DNA from 4 places in the Citrobacter sp. Igbk 17 genome. Region 4 is predicted to be linked to each of the others. Evidence: predicted binding sites of a transcription regulator. Region 4 holds the regulator's gene; each other region holds the start of a gene.
What was found. The regulator CRP, encoded in region 4, controls carbon source genes, mostly activating them, when cyclic AMP is high. The targets are predictions, from matches to a motif close to ATGTGANNNNNNTCACAT.
Positions count from the first base shown of each region.

Region 1: focA (formate transporter FocA) is a predicted target of CRP. The motif match lies at 2,013-2,030, and genes of this name have one in related genera.
Region 2: epd (erythrose-4-phosphate dehydrogenase) is a predicted target of CRP. The motif match lies at 1,287-1,304, and genes of this name have one in related genera.
Region 3: adhE (bifunctional acetaldehyde-CoA/alcohol dehydrogenase) is a predicted target of CRP. The motif match lies at 990-1,007, and genes of this name have one in related genera.

Region 1 is NZ_JANEWI010000010.1:74,074-77,260, forward strand. Features, by position in the region: gene ycaO (30S ribosomal protein S12 methylthiotransferase accessory factor YcaO) at 1-1,684, shown strand, start outside; gene focA (formate transporter FocA) at 2,089-2,946, shown strand; gene pflB (formate C-acetyltransferase) at 3,006-3,187, shown strand, end outside.
Region 2 is NZ_JANEWI010000003.1:192,297-195,483, reverse strand. Features, by position in the region: gene NNO08_RS03175 (energy-coupling factor transporter transmembrane component T) at 1-94, opposite strand, end outside; gene NNO08_RS03170 (ECF transporter S component) at 95-673, opposite strand; gene NNO08_RS03165 (PPC domain-containing DNA-binding protein) at 698-1,123, opposite strand; gene epd (erythrose-4-phosphate dehydrogenase) at 1,498-2,517, shown strand; gene pgk (phosphoglycerate kinase) at 2,566-3,187, shown strand, end outside.
Region 3 is NZ_JANEWI010000006.1:32,499-35,685, forward strand. Features, by position in the region: gene ychE (NAAT family transporter YchE) at 95-742, opposite strand; gene adhE (bifunctional acetaldehyde-CoA/alcohol dehydrogenase) at 1,230-3,187, shown strand, end outside.
Region 4 is NZ_JANEWI010000051.1:11,907-15,093, forward strand. Features, by position in the region: gene NNO08_RS21230 (YccS/YhfK family putative transporter) at 1-857, opposite strand, end outside; gene crp (cAMP-activated global transcriptional regulator CRP) at 909-1,541, opposite strand; gene NNO08_RS21240 (OsmC family protein) at 1,850-2,254, shown strand; gene NNO08_RS21245 (phosphoribulokinase) at 2,353-3,187, opposite strand, start outside.

The DNA.
Region 1 (3,187 bases), on a different contig from region 4:
CCTCGGTTTTCAAATTGAAGAAGCCTCATGGTTGAATCCCGTTCCTAACGTCTGGTCTGTACATATTCGCGACAAAGAATGCGCGCTGTGCTTTACCAACGGTAAAGGTGCGACGAAAAAAGCGGCGCTGGCCTCCGCACTGGGCGAATATTTTGAGCGTCTGTCCACGAATTACTTCTTTGCGGATTTCTGGCTGGGCGAAACCATCGCTAACGGCCCGTTCGTACATTACCCGAACGAAAAATGGTTCCCACTGACTGAAGATGATGACGTACCTGAAGGTTTGCTGGATGCGCGTCTGCGTGCATTCTACGATCCAGACAATGAACTGACCGGTAGCATGCTTATCGATCTGCAATCCGGCAATGAAGAACGCGGCGTTTGTGGCCTGCCGTTTACCCGTCAGTCAGATAATCAGACCGTTTACATTCCGATGAACATTATCGGTAACCTGTACGTATCTAACGGTATGTCTGCGGGTAACACACCGAATGAAGCCCGCGTTCAGGGGCTGTCTGAAGTTTTTGAGCGCTATGTGAAGAACCGCATTATCGCGGAAAGCATCAGCCTGCCGGAAATTCCGGCCGAAGTGATGGCGCGTTACCCGGCAGTCGTTGAATCCATTGCAAAGCTGGAGGCCGAAGGATTTCCAATCTTCGCGTACGACGGCTCGCTGGGCGGCAAATACCCGGTTATCTGCGTTGTACTGTTCAACCCGGCTAACGGTACCTGTTTTGCCTCTTTCGGTGCGCACCCGGATTTCGGTGTTGCACTGGAGCGTACCGTCACTGAGCTGTTGCAGGGCCGTGGTCTGAAAGATCTTGATGTCTTCACCCCCCCAACCTTCGACAATGAAGAAGTGGCTGAGCACACTAACCTCGAAACGCACTTCATCGATTCCAGCGGTCTGATCTCCTGGGATCTGTTCAAGCAGGATGCCGATTACCCGTTCGTTGACTGGAATTTCTCCGGTACAACGGAAAAAGAGTTTGCAACCCTGATGACCATCTTCAAAGCGGAAGATAAAGAAGTCTACATCGCCGACTACGAGCATCTGAGCGTTTACGCTTGCCGCATTATCGTTCCGGGTATGTCTGACATCTACCCAGCAGAAGATTTGTGGTTAGCCAACAACAGCATGGGCGCGCATCTGCGCGACACTATTCTGTCTCTGCCGGGTAGCGAATGGGAAAAAGAAGACTACCTCAACCTGCTCGCACAGCTGGATGAAGAAGGGTTTGACGACTTCACTCGCGTACGTGAGCTTCTGGGTTTGGCGACCGGTGCGGATAATGGCTGGTATACCCTGCGCATTGGCGAACTCAAAGTAATGCTGGCTCTGGCGGGTGGTGACCTTGAGCAGGCACTGATCTGGACGGAATGGACAATGGAATTTAACGCATCCGTCTTTAGTGCTGAACGCGCAAACTATTACCGTTGCCTGCAAACTCTGCTGCTGTTGTCACAAGAAGAGGACCGCCAGCCGCTGCAGTATCTTAACGCATTTGTTCGTATGTACGGTGCAGAGGCAGTTGAAGCAGCAAGTGCAGCAATGAGCGGAGAAGCGCCATTCTACGGATTACAAACAGTTGATAGCGATCTGCAGGCTTTCCCGGCACATCAGTCTCTGCTGAAAGCCTATGAGAAGCTGCAACGCGCGAAAGCAGCGCACTGGTCAAAATAGTGGCAAACAGCCTATGTTGAGTAGGCTAAACGCATTGTCTGGGCTATATTACGGGGCGCTTTAAGCGCCCTGTTTTTTTATTTTTGTCTACTCAAAAATAAATGTAAAAGCAAGGTTAAATATTAGTAGTTGATATTAAAAATTTTGGTTTATTAATGTCGCTATTTATCTCAATTACTCCATTTTAATTAACCGTCCAACTGGAGGCATAAAGAAAAAATTCAACTCACTTTATAATTTTTAAAATTTATTTTTATATGGATAATCAATAAGTTACACCGTAATCGCATAAAAACCATGCGTCTTGCGGGCCTATAAGCCAGGCGAGATATGATCTATATCAAATTCTCATCTATAATGCTTTGTTAGTATCTCGTCGCCGACTTAATAAAGAGAGAGTTAGTGTGAAAGCTGACAACCCTTTTGATCTTATACTTCCTGCTGCTATGGCCAAAGTTGCCGAAGAAGCAGGCGTCTATAAAGCAACGAAACATCCGCTTAAGACGTTCTATCTGGCAATTACTGCCGGTGTGTTCATTTCAATTGCCTTTGTTTTCTATATCACTGCCACAACCGGTACCGGCACAATGCCTTTCGGCATGGCAAAGTTGGTGGGTGGTATCTGCTTTTCCCTGGGGCTGATCCTTTGCGTTGTCTGCGGCGCTGATCTCTTCACTTCAACCGTACTGATTGTCGTCGCTAAAGCCAGTGGTCGTATTACCTGGGGTCAGTTAGCGAAGAACTGGCTTAACGTTTATGTCGGTAACCTGATTGGTGCGCTGATCTTTGTGTTACTCATGTGGCTTTCTGGCGAGTATATGACCGCCAACGGCGCGTGGGGACTCAACGTCCTGCAAACTGCCGACCACAAAGTGCACCATACTTTTGTTGAAGCTGTAAGCCTTGGTATTCTGGCTAACCTAATGGTGTGTCTGGCCGTCTGGATGAGCTACTCTGGCCGCAGCCTGATGGACAAAGCGTTTATCATGGTATTACCGGTCGCAATGTTTGTTGCCAGCGGTTTTGAGCACAGTATCGCAAACATGTTTATGATCCCTATGGGTATCGTAATACGCGATTTCGCCACCCCGGAATTCTGGACCGCTGTCGGTTCTTCTCCGGAGAATTTTTCTCACCTGACCGTGATGAATTTCATCACCGATAATCTGATTCCGGTTACGATCGGTAACATTATCGGCGGCGGTTTGTTGGTCGGGTTGACATACTGGGTCATTTACCTGCGTGGTAACGATCATCATTAATCTGTTGATGCTCATTGCACGTAGTAAATAAAAAATCCACTTAAGAAGGTAGGTGTTACATGTCCGAGCTTAATGAAAAGTTAGCCACAGCCTGGGAAGGTTTTACCAAAGGTGATTGGCAGAATGAAGTAAACGTCCGTGACTTCATTCAGAAAAACTACACTCCGTATGAGGGTGACGAGTCCTTCCTGGCTGGCGCAACTGAAGCGACCACTGCACTGTGGGACAGCGTAATGGAAGG
Region 2 (3,187 bases), on a different contig from region 4:
CTGTGCTGTACAGGCTAAGTGGTACTCCTGCTGGTAACAGGAGTGTGGTGCAGGCGGCGAGCGCCCACAGCGCTAACGACGTAAACGGATGCATTTAGCGTACAGCAGACATCGTTGGAAAATGACGAGTCGTGCGTAACGGAAGCTGACGCAGCAGTACCCAGACGATCACCGCCGTCAGAATTTTATCGACCAGATTCGCACTGAGCACCGTGATAGCAACAGATTCAACCAGGTTCTGGCCGACGGAATGCATCCAGGCGACAAATAAATCAGCACCGCTGCCGGTGACGCCACCAAACAACGTGGTGCGGATAGGCACGGCAACAAGCGTGACGGCCAAGGTGATGATCACGCCGCTGACGACCACTTTGGGTAAGGTGCGAAACCAGCCAGCCCGCGCCAGCCAACCGGCAACCAGGCCGATAACCATCGCTACGGGAGCGAAGGCGGCGGCAATTGGATCGGTCAGCAGTCCCCACAGCAGATTCGTGAGCAAGCCGGTCAACATCCCCACAACCGGGCCTAACAGTACCGCGCTAATTAAGGTGCCAATGGAGTCGAGAAAAATGGGCAATTTCAACATACTGATAAGCTGCCCCCCGACCATGTTGATAGCGATAGCAATGACAATCAGAACCAGAGACTGGCTGGAAAATTGGCGACGCGCCATAGAAGACCTCTTTTAGGTGAAGCGTTAGCGGGATGAAATAACCAGTTCGTCATAACCGGAAACGGCGCAGGGTTGACGACTAAATGCCAGACTTGTTAGCTCGCCAATGACCAGTTCCAGTGTGGTTCGCACAGTACAGCCTGCCATCATGTGGCCCCCCAGCATGGCGCCTTGTGGATCGGACACCGCAAGATGGAGGTGTTCGCCAGTAAGTTCCAGCGTGCCGTTCAGGGAGATGACTTCCCAGGTACCGGTGAGTAATGTGGTTTCTTCACGTCCGGCGTAGCGTAACGCGACGTTGGTCAGGCTTCCGGTACAACCTGCTATCCATGCCGCCTGCAACTGGTGTTGTTGGACAAAGGCATGTAGCTGAGAAAAGACTTCCTGACCGGGTAACAAACGCAGCGCATGAAAGCGAACTTCAGATGATTGAGGATTGAATGTAGCCATTATTGAGGGACTCCGAGACTCGGACGTAGCGCTGATAATATAGACGCAGGTTAGGGAGCTTTCTGATATAAATCAGGATTTGTGACACGGCAACGAAATAATCTTGCTACGCTTATTCGCAATTCTGGAATATGGAATAAATTTAGCACTGAAGGGCTTTAAAATGTGACGCAAGTCAGATAACTGTGTTCTGTTGCTGGACAATCATTCCTTTTATTCCTTGTTTCGCTTATTCTAGCTGAAGCGTTTCAGTCGATTAAATGTTCGACAATTAATCAATTAGTCGCAGTTTGCGACAGGTAAGGTTTCCCTGAGCGGTTTGCTGCATTACTCTGTCAGCCACATCGTTTCTGAGAAATCCTTGCAGGAGACCTATGACCGTACGCGTAGCGATTAATGGTTTCGGTCGCATCGGACGTAACGTGGTTCGTGCTTTGTATGAATCCGGGCGTCGGGCGGAAATCACCGTGGTGGCTATCAACGAACTGGCGGATGCCGCAGGCATGGCGCATTTGTTGAAATATGACACCAGCCATGGGCGTTTTGCCTGGGATGTTCGTCAGGAACGTGACCAGCTCATCGTTGGCGATGACGCGATTCGCATTCTGCATGAGCGAACCCTTGATGCGCTTCCGTGGCGTGAATTGGGCGTCGACGTTGTGCTGGACTGCACAGGTGTCTTCGGCAACCGCGAACACGGCGAGGCGCACATTGCCGCTGGTGCTAAAAAAGTGCTCTTTTCACATCCTGGCAGTCACGACATCGACGCAACCGTTGTGTTTGGCGTTAACCAGGATCAACTGCGCGCTGAGCACCGGATCGTCTCCAACGCCTCCTGCACCACGAATTGTATAATTCCCGTCATTAAATTGCTGGATGATGCTTATGGCATCGAGTCTGGTACCGTCACGACGATCCACTCCGCGATGCACGATCAGCAGGTTATTGATGCCTATCATCCCGACCTGCGTCGCACGCGAGCGGCTAGCCAGTCGATCATCCCGGTTGATACCAAACTGGCGGCAGGTATCACACGAATTTTTCCGCAATTTAACGATCGTTTTGAAGCGATTGCAGTACGTGTACCGACCATTAATGTGACGGCGATCGACTTAAGCGTGACGGTGAAAAAACCGGTAAAAGCCAGTGAAGTCAACCAGTTGCTGCAAAAAGCAGCACAAGGTGCATTTCATGGTATAGTTGACTATACGGAATTACCGTTGGTCTCTGTAGATTTTAACCACGACCCGCACAGTGCCATCGTTGATGGTACGCAAACGCGCGTGAGTGGGGCTCACCTGATCAAGACCCTGGTCTGGTGCGATAATGAATGGGGCTTTGCTAACCGTATGCTCGACACAACGTTAGCGATGGCTGCTATTGGTTTCAGGTAAGGCGCGTGAGCGCTTGCAAAACTTTAAGAATCAACGAGAGGATTCACCATGTCTGTAATTAAGATGACCGATCTGGATCTTGCTGGTAAACGTGTTTTTATCCGTGCGGATCTGAACGTACCAGTTAAAGAAGGGAAAGTAACCAGCGATGCGCGTATTCGTGCCTCTCTGCCAACCATCGAGCTGGCCCTGAAGCAGGGTGCAAAAGTGATGGTAACTTCCCACCTGGGTCGTCCTACCGAAGGCGAGTACAACGAAGAATTCTCTCTGCTGCCGGTTGTTAACTACCTGAAAGACAAACTGTCTGCTCCGGTTCGCCTGGTAAAAGATTACCTGGACGGCGTTGAAGTCGCTGCCGGTGAACTGGTTGTTCTGGAAAACGTTCGCTTCAACAAAGGCGAGAAGAAAGACGACGAAGCGCTGTCCAAAAAATATGCTGCACTGTGCGACGTATTCGTCATGGACGCTTTCGGCACGGCTCACCGTGCACAGGCTTCCACTCACGGTATCGGTAAATTCGCTGATGTAGCGTGTGCGGGTCCGCTGCTGGCTGCTGAGCTGGATGCACTGGGTAAAGCACTGAAAGAACCGGCTCGTCCGATGGTGGCTATTGTTGGTGGTTCTAAAGTTTCTACCAAACTGACTGTTCTGGACTCCCTGTCTAAAATCG
Region 3 (3,187 bases), on a different contig from region 4:
TGCTATGCCACTTTTCAACTTTCGTGAGAAGTTTTACTGACAATGGAGGGAAACGGAGCCAGAGAGCAGCTCCGTTTATATTGAATGGGTGTATTCAGGCAAGTAAACCCGGGAAAATGGACTTGATACCGGTCACAATGAACTCAATACCCAACGCCATGAGTAACAACCCCATAATACGCGTAATGACGTTGATGCCGGTTTGTCCCAACAGGCGAACCAGCCATGGCGCCATTCGAAACAATCCCCAACAGCACAGAGCAAACAGCGCAATTGCCACGAAAAAACCGAACAGATTAATGGCACTATGATAACGCGTACCCCAGACGATCGTTGAGCTTATTGCCCCCGGCCCCGCCATTAACGGCAGCGCTAACGGGACAACGCCAATGCTCTCGCGTATTGCCGTCTCCGACTTTTCCTGCTTGTTTTGCTTATCTTCCCCAAGTTTTCCGCTGATCATCGACATCGCGATAGTCACGACCAGGATACCACCGGCAATCCTGAACGAATCAATTGAGATACCAAACAATTGCAGAATTCCATCCCCCAGAAACAGAGAGGTCCACAGAATGATAGCAACCGACAGGTTTGCCGTAAGGTTGGTTTTATTGCGTGCGGCAGCGGTCTGGTAGCTGGTCATGCTGATAAAAACAGGGATGATCCCTACCGGGTTGACCAATGCAAATAACCCAATGAAAAATTTAAAATAGACAGGAAAATCGAATAGCGTATGGATCACGGTTAGCTCCGAAGCGTTAGCCGGATAAAATGAGTCATAAAAATTGATGAAATCCGCGCTGAAGATACGCCTTTTGTCAGCATACTTCACCTGCTATCTGCGTATATCTGCGTAAATACGCTACCATTACTCGGTGTTATTAATATGTATTAAATATGCTAATGTTAACCTCATTCATTACATCAATTTTTTAACACTTACCAAGAAACGCTAAAAGGGCCTGCTGAAAGGTGTCAGCTTTGCGTAAATTTGATCCAGATCACGCAATTACTACTCAGAAGTGAGTAATCTTGCTTACGCCACCTGGAGGTAACGCGTTAGAGTTAAATGACGCTAACGCATAAGCTCTTTTAGTAAATCAAAGTAAAGTGGACGTTAATTAACCGTTTGATTTTCAAAACGTTATACAATTTTTCGTCGGTCTGTCTATACTCTCGTATCGAGCAGATGATTTACTAAAAAAGTTTAACATTATCAGGAGAGCATTATGGCTGTTACTAATGTCGCTGAACTTAACGCACTTGTAGAGCGCGTAAAAAAAGCCCAGCGTGAATATGCCAGTTTCACTCAAGAACAGGTTGACAAAATCTTCCGCGCCGCCGCTCTGGCAGCCGCAGACGCTCGAATCCCTCTCGCGAAAATGGCCGTTGCCGAATCCGGCATGGGCATCATCGAAGACAAAGTGATCAAAAACCACTTTGCTTCCGAATACATTTACAACGCTTATAAAGATGAAAAGACCTGTGGTGTTCTGTCTGAAGACGACACTTTCGGTACTATCACCATCGCTGAACCGATTGGTATCATCTGCGGTATCGTTCCAACCACTAACCCGACATCTACTGCTATCTTCAAATCGCTGATCAGCCTGAAGACGCGTAACGCAATTATCTTCTCTCCACATCCGCGTGCTAAAGATGCCACTAACAAAGCGGCTGACATCGTTCTGCAGGCGGCTATCGCTGCTGGTGCACCGAAAGATCTGATCGGCTGGATCGATCAACCTTCCGTTGAACTGTCTAATGCTCTGATGCATCACCCGGACATCAACCTGATCCTTGCGACCGGTGGTCCAGGTATGGTTAAAGCAGCATACAGCTCCGGTAAACCCGCAATCGGTGTAGGTGCAGGTAACACCCCTGTTGTTATTGACGAAACAGCGGATATTAAGCGCGCGGTTGCTTCCGTTCTGATGTCTAAAACCTTCGATAACGGCGTAATCTGTGCTTCTGAACAGTCCGTTGTTGTTGTTGACTCTGTATACGATGCAGTTCGTGAACGTTTCGCTAGCCACGGCGGCTACATGCTGCAGGGCAAAGAGCTGAAAGCTGTTCAGGACGTTATCCTGAAAAATGGCGCACTGAACGCCGCTATCGTTGGTCAGCCGGCCTATAAAATTGCTGAACTGGCAGGCTTCTCAGTTCCGGAAACAACTAAGATCCTGATCGGTGAAGTGAAAGTTGTTGATGAAAGCGAGCCGTTTGCTCACGAAAAACTGTCCCCGACGCTGGCGATGTACCGTGCGAAAGATTTCGAAGATGCGGTAGACAAAGCAGAGAAACTGGTTGCGATGGGTGGTATCGGCCACACTTCTTGCCTGTACACTGACCAGGACAACCAACCAGAACGCGTTGCTTACTTCGGTCAGATGATGAAAACCGCGCGTATCCTGATTAACACCCCGGCTTCACAGGGTGGTATCGGCGACCTGTACAACTTCAAACTCGCACCTTCCCTGACTCTGGGTTGTGGTTCCTGGGGTGGTAACTCCATCTCTGAAAACGTTGGTCCTAAGCATCTGATCAACAAGAAAACCGTTGCTAAGCGAGCTGAAAACATGTTGTGGCACAAACTTCCGAAATCTATCTACTTCCGTCGTGGCTCACTGCCAATCGCGCTGGATGAAGTGATTACCGATGGTCACAAACGTGCTCTGATCGTGACCGACCGCTTCCTGTTCAATAACGGTTATGCTGACCAGATCACCTCCGTGCTGAAAGCAGCCGGCGTTGAAACCGAAGTGTTCTTTGAAGTTGAAGCTGACCCGACTCTGAGCGTTGTTCGTAAAGGTGCTGAGCTGGCTAACTCCTTCAAACCTGACGTTATCATCGCACTGGGCGGTGGTTCCCCGATGGATGCCGCGAAAATCATGTGGGTGATGTACGAACATCCGGAAACCCATTTCGAAGAGCTGGCACTGCGCTTTATGGACATCCGTAAACGTATCTATAAGTTCCCGAAAATGGGCGTGAAAGCGAAAATGATCGCCGTCACCACCACTTCCGGTACCGGTTCTGAAGTAACGCCGTTTGCGGTTGTTACCGACGATGCAACGGGTCAGAAATATCCGCTGGCTGACTACGCGCTGACTCCAGATATGGCAATTGTCGATGCCAACCTGGTGATGGATATGCCGAAATCACTGTGTGCATTCGGTGGTCTGGA
Region 4 (3,187 bases):
TGATACAAAATGTCATCGGCCAGTACGCGTAGACGTTCCGCAACGGTGCGAGCATTCCAGCGAATCACCTGTTCAGCATGACTACGCTCGACCAGCTTTTGCACTTCTTCGGGCTGGTGCAGGCTAACGGAAATATGCTCCTGTAAATCCAGCGCTTCCTGGAAAACACGTAGCAAGCGTTTGTATTCATTATTGTGATGTGCCGACAGCATGTGCATTTGCTGGTAGCACTGGGTAATCAGATCCACGGCTTTCTGTTGACGGACCAGCAGGGGGGGTAGCGCTTTTTCGGGATCGGCATGCTGGGTCAACATGCTGTATTTAGCCTCACAGTAATCGGCTAATTCGCGGTACAACAAACTGAGTGATTCGCGCAGCGGTTGTTCACGCCACATCCAGAACCAGAACCAGTTAAACAGGCCGTACCATACTGTCCCCAGCGCGTAGATCAGCAATGGCTCCCAGACGGGCATGTTCCCGGCCAGACTCAGTGTGAAAATCGCCGCGATCAGTGAGGCGGGCAGAAGTCGTGCATGCAACGGGCTTAGCTCAGCAGTCACACCGAGAATCAGCGTCAGGCCGGTGAGGATCAGCGGCAGCGGTATAGTCTGTGCCAGCAGTAACTGCATTATCAGGCTGCAGCCGGCAAACAGCGACGCGCCAATCACTAAGCGTTTGAAAAAGCGCTTATGTGGGGTATCAAGACCCGCAATATTGCAACAGGCAGGGACGAGGGAGAACAACAGTCCCAGATGAAGCTGACCAATGATAAGACCGACAGCCACAGGTAAACATAGCACCAGCGTCTGTCGTAGTGCGTAGTTGATCTCGGGGTGATAAATCAGTCTTCGCCACATCGGAGCAAACAAAAATGGCGCATTACTACGTAACACGCCATGTCGATGGGATTAACGCGTGCCGTAGACGACGATGGTCTTACCATGTGCGGAGATCAGGTTCTGATCTTCCAGCATCTTCAGGATACGACCAACGGTTTCACGGGAACAGCCAACGATCTGGCCAATTTCCTGACGGGTGATTTTAATCTGCATGCCATCCGGGTGGGTCATCGCGTCAGGCTGTTTCGCCAGATTCAGCAGAGTCTGGGCGATACGACCGGTTACGTCGAGGAAGGCAAGGTTGCCCACTTTTTCAGACGTTACCTGCAGACGACGAGCCATCTGAGAAGACAGGCGCATCAGAATATCTGGGTTGACCTGGATTAATTGGCGAAATTTTTTGTAGGAAATTTCAGCGACTTCACATGCGGTTTTGGCACGTACCCAGGCGCTACGTTCCTGGCCTTCTTCGAAGAGGCCTAATTCACCAATAAAATCGCCCTGATTCAGATAAGAGAGGATCATTTCTTTCCCTTCTTCATCTTTGATCAGCACTGCCACTGAGCCTTTAACGATGTAATACAACGTTTCCGCTTTTTCACCCTGGTGAATCAGCGTGCTCTTCGATGGGTACTTATGAATATGGCAATGAGACAAGAACCATTCGAGAGTCGGGTCTGTTTGCGGTTTGCCAAGCACCATGCGCGGTTATCCTCTGTTATAAGCTGTCTCCAGAGCCAGAACACGACGCTGTCTCTGGGGTTGCAAAAATGTGCTTCCCGCTACCTGGGAAGGGGGCTGCTAAAAATAGATTGCAGCCTGTAATGTGATGTCCTCTGCATACATGCAGTACGTCAATGTATTACTGTAGCATCCCGACTGTTTTAGCATAGCTTTCGCCGTGTGTCTCCTGGTGTCTCGCTTCAGCATGACGCAGGTCGCCTTCCATTGCGAGAATTGTTATGTACGCGTAATCTGTCAGGAAAATTGAAACATTGGAGTTACGAAATATGCAAGCGCGTGTAAAGTGGGTTGAGGGGTTAACCTTCCTCGGTGAGTCCGCCTCAGGCCACCAAATTTTGATGGACGGTAACTCTGGTGATAAAGCGCCGAGCCCGATGGAGATGGTATTAATGGCGGCAGGGGGGTGTAGCGCCATTGATGTCGTGTCCATTCTGCAAAAGGGACGCCAGGATGTCACCAACTGCGAAGTGAAGCTCACCTCTGAGCGCCGTGAAGAAGCACCGCGTCTGTTTACCCACATCAATCTGCATTTCATCGTGACGGGGCGCGACCTGAAAGATGCGTCTGTGTCTCGGGCGGTTGATCTTTCTGCTGAGAAATATTGCTCCGTGGCGTTGATGCTGGAAAAAGCGGTGAATATCACCCATTCCTACGAAGTGATTGCTGCTTAACATATGATGCCGGATGGCGGCGTAGCCTTATCCGGCCTACATAACGATACCGACTCGTAGGCCCGATAAGCGTAGCGCCATCGGGCACATCCCATACATCACTCTATCTTTTTACCTTCCATCAGCCTCTGCACCAATGGCAGCATGATCAATTCCATCGCCAGCCCCATCTTGCCGCCCGGCACGACTAATGTATTGATATGGGAAATGAATGAACCCTGCAGCATAGCCAGCAGCCAGGGATAATCGATGCCTTCCAGATTACGAAAATGAATCACTACAAAGCTCTCATCCAGTGACGGAATACTCTTTGCCGCAAAGGGGTTGGAGGTGTCGACGGTGGGCACTCGCTGGAAGTTAATATGCGTGCGGGAAAACTGCGGCGTAATGTAATTGATATAATCGTCCATTGAACGAACGACCGAGTCCATTACCGCTTCACGTGAATGCCCGCGTTCGCTGGTATCGCGGGTGAGTTTCTGGATCCACTCCAGGTTCACAATAGGGACAACACCAACAAGCAGATCGACATGCCGCGCCACATTTTGTTGTGGTGTAACGACGCCGCCGTGCAATCCTTCATAGAACAGTACATCAGTAGGTTCAGGAAGCGGTTGCCATGGGGTGAATGTGCCCGGAACCTGGTTCCATGGAACGGCTTCATCATAGGTATGCAGATATTTACGCGACTGTCCTTTTCCCGTCTGGCCGTACTCAATGAAGGTTTGTTCGAGCAGGCCAAAGTCATTCGCTTCAGGGCCGAAGTAGCTGATGTGTCGTCCGGCGTCGCGCGCTTTGCGGATCGCCATATCCATTTCCGGGCGGGTATAACGATGAAAACTGTCACCTTCCACCTCGGCGGCACGCAGATTTAACTGTGCGAAAATTTTACGAAACGCGAGGCTGGTGGTGGTGGTCCCCGCGCCACTGGAT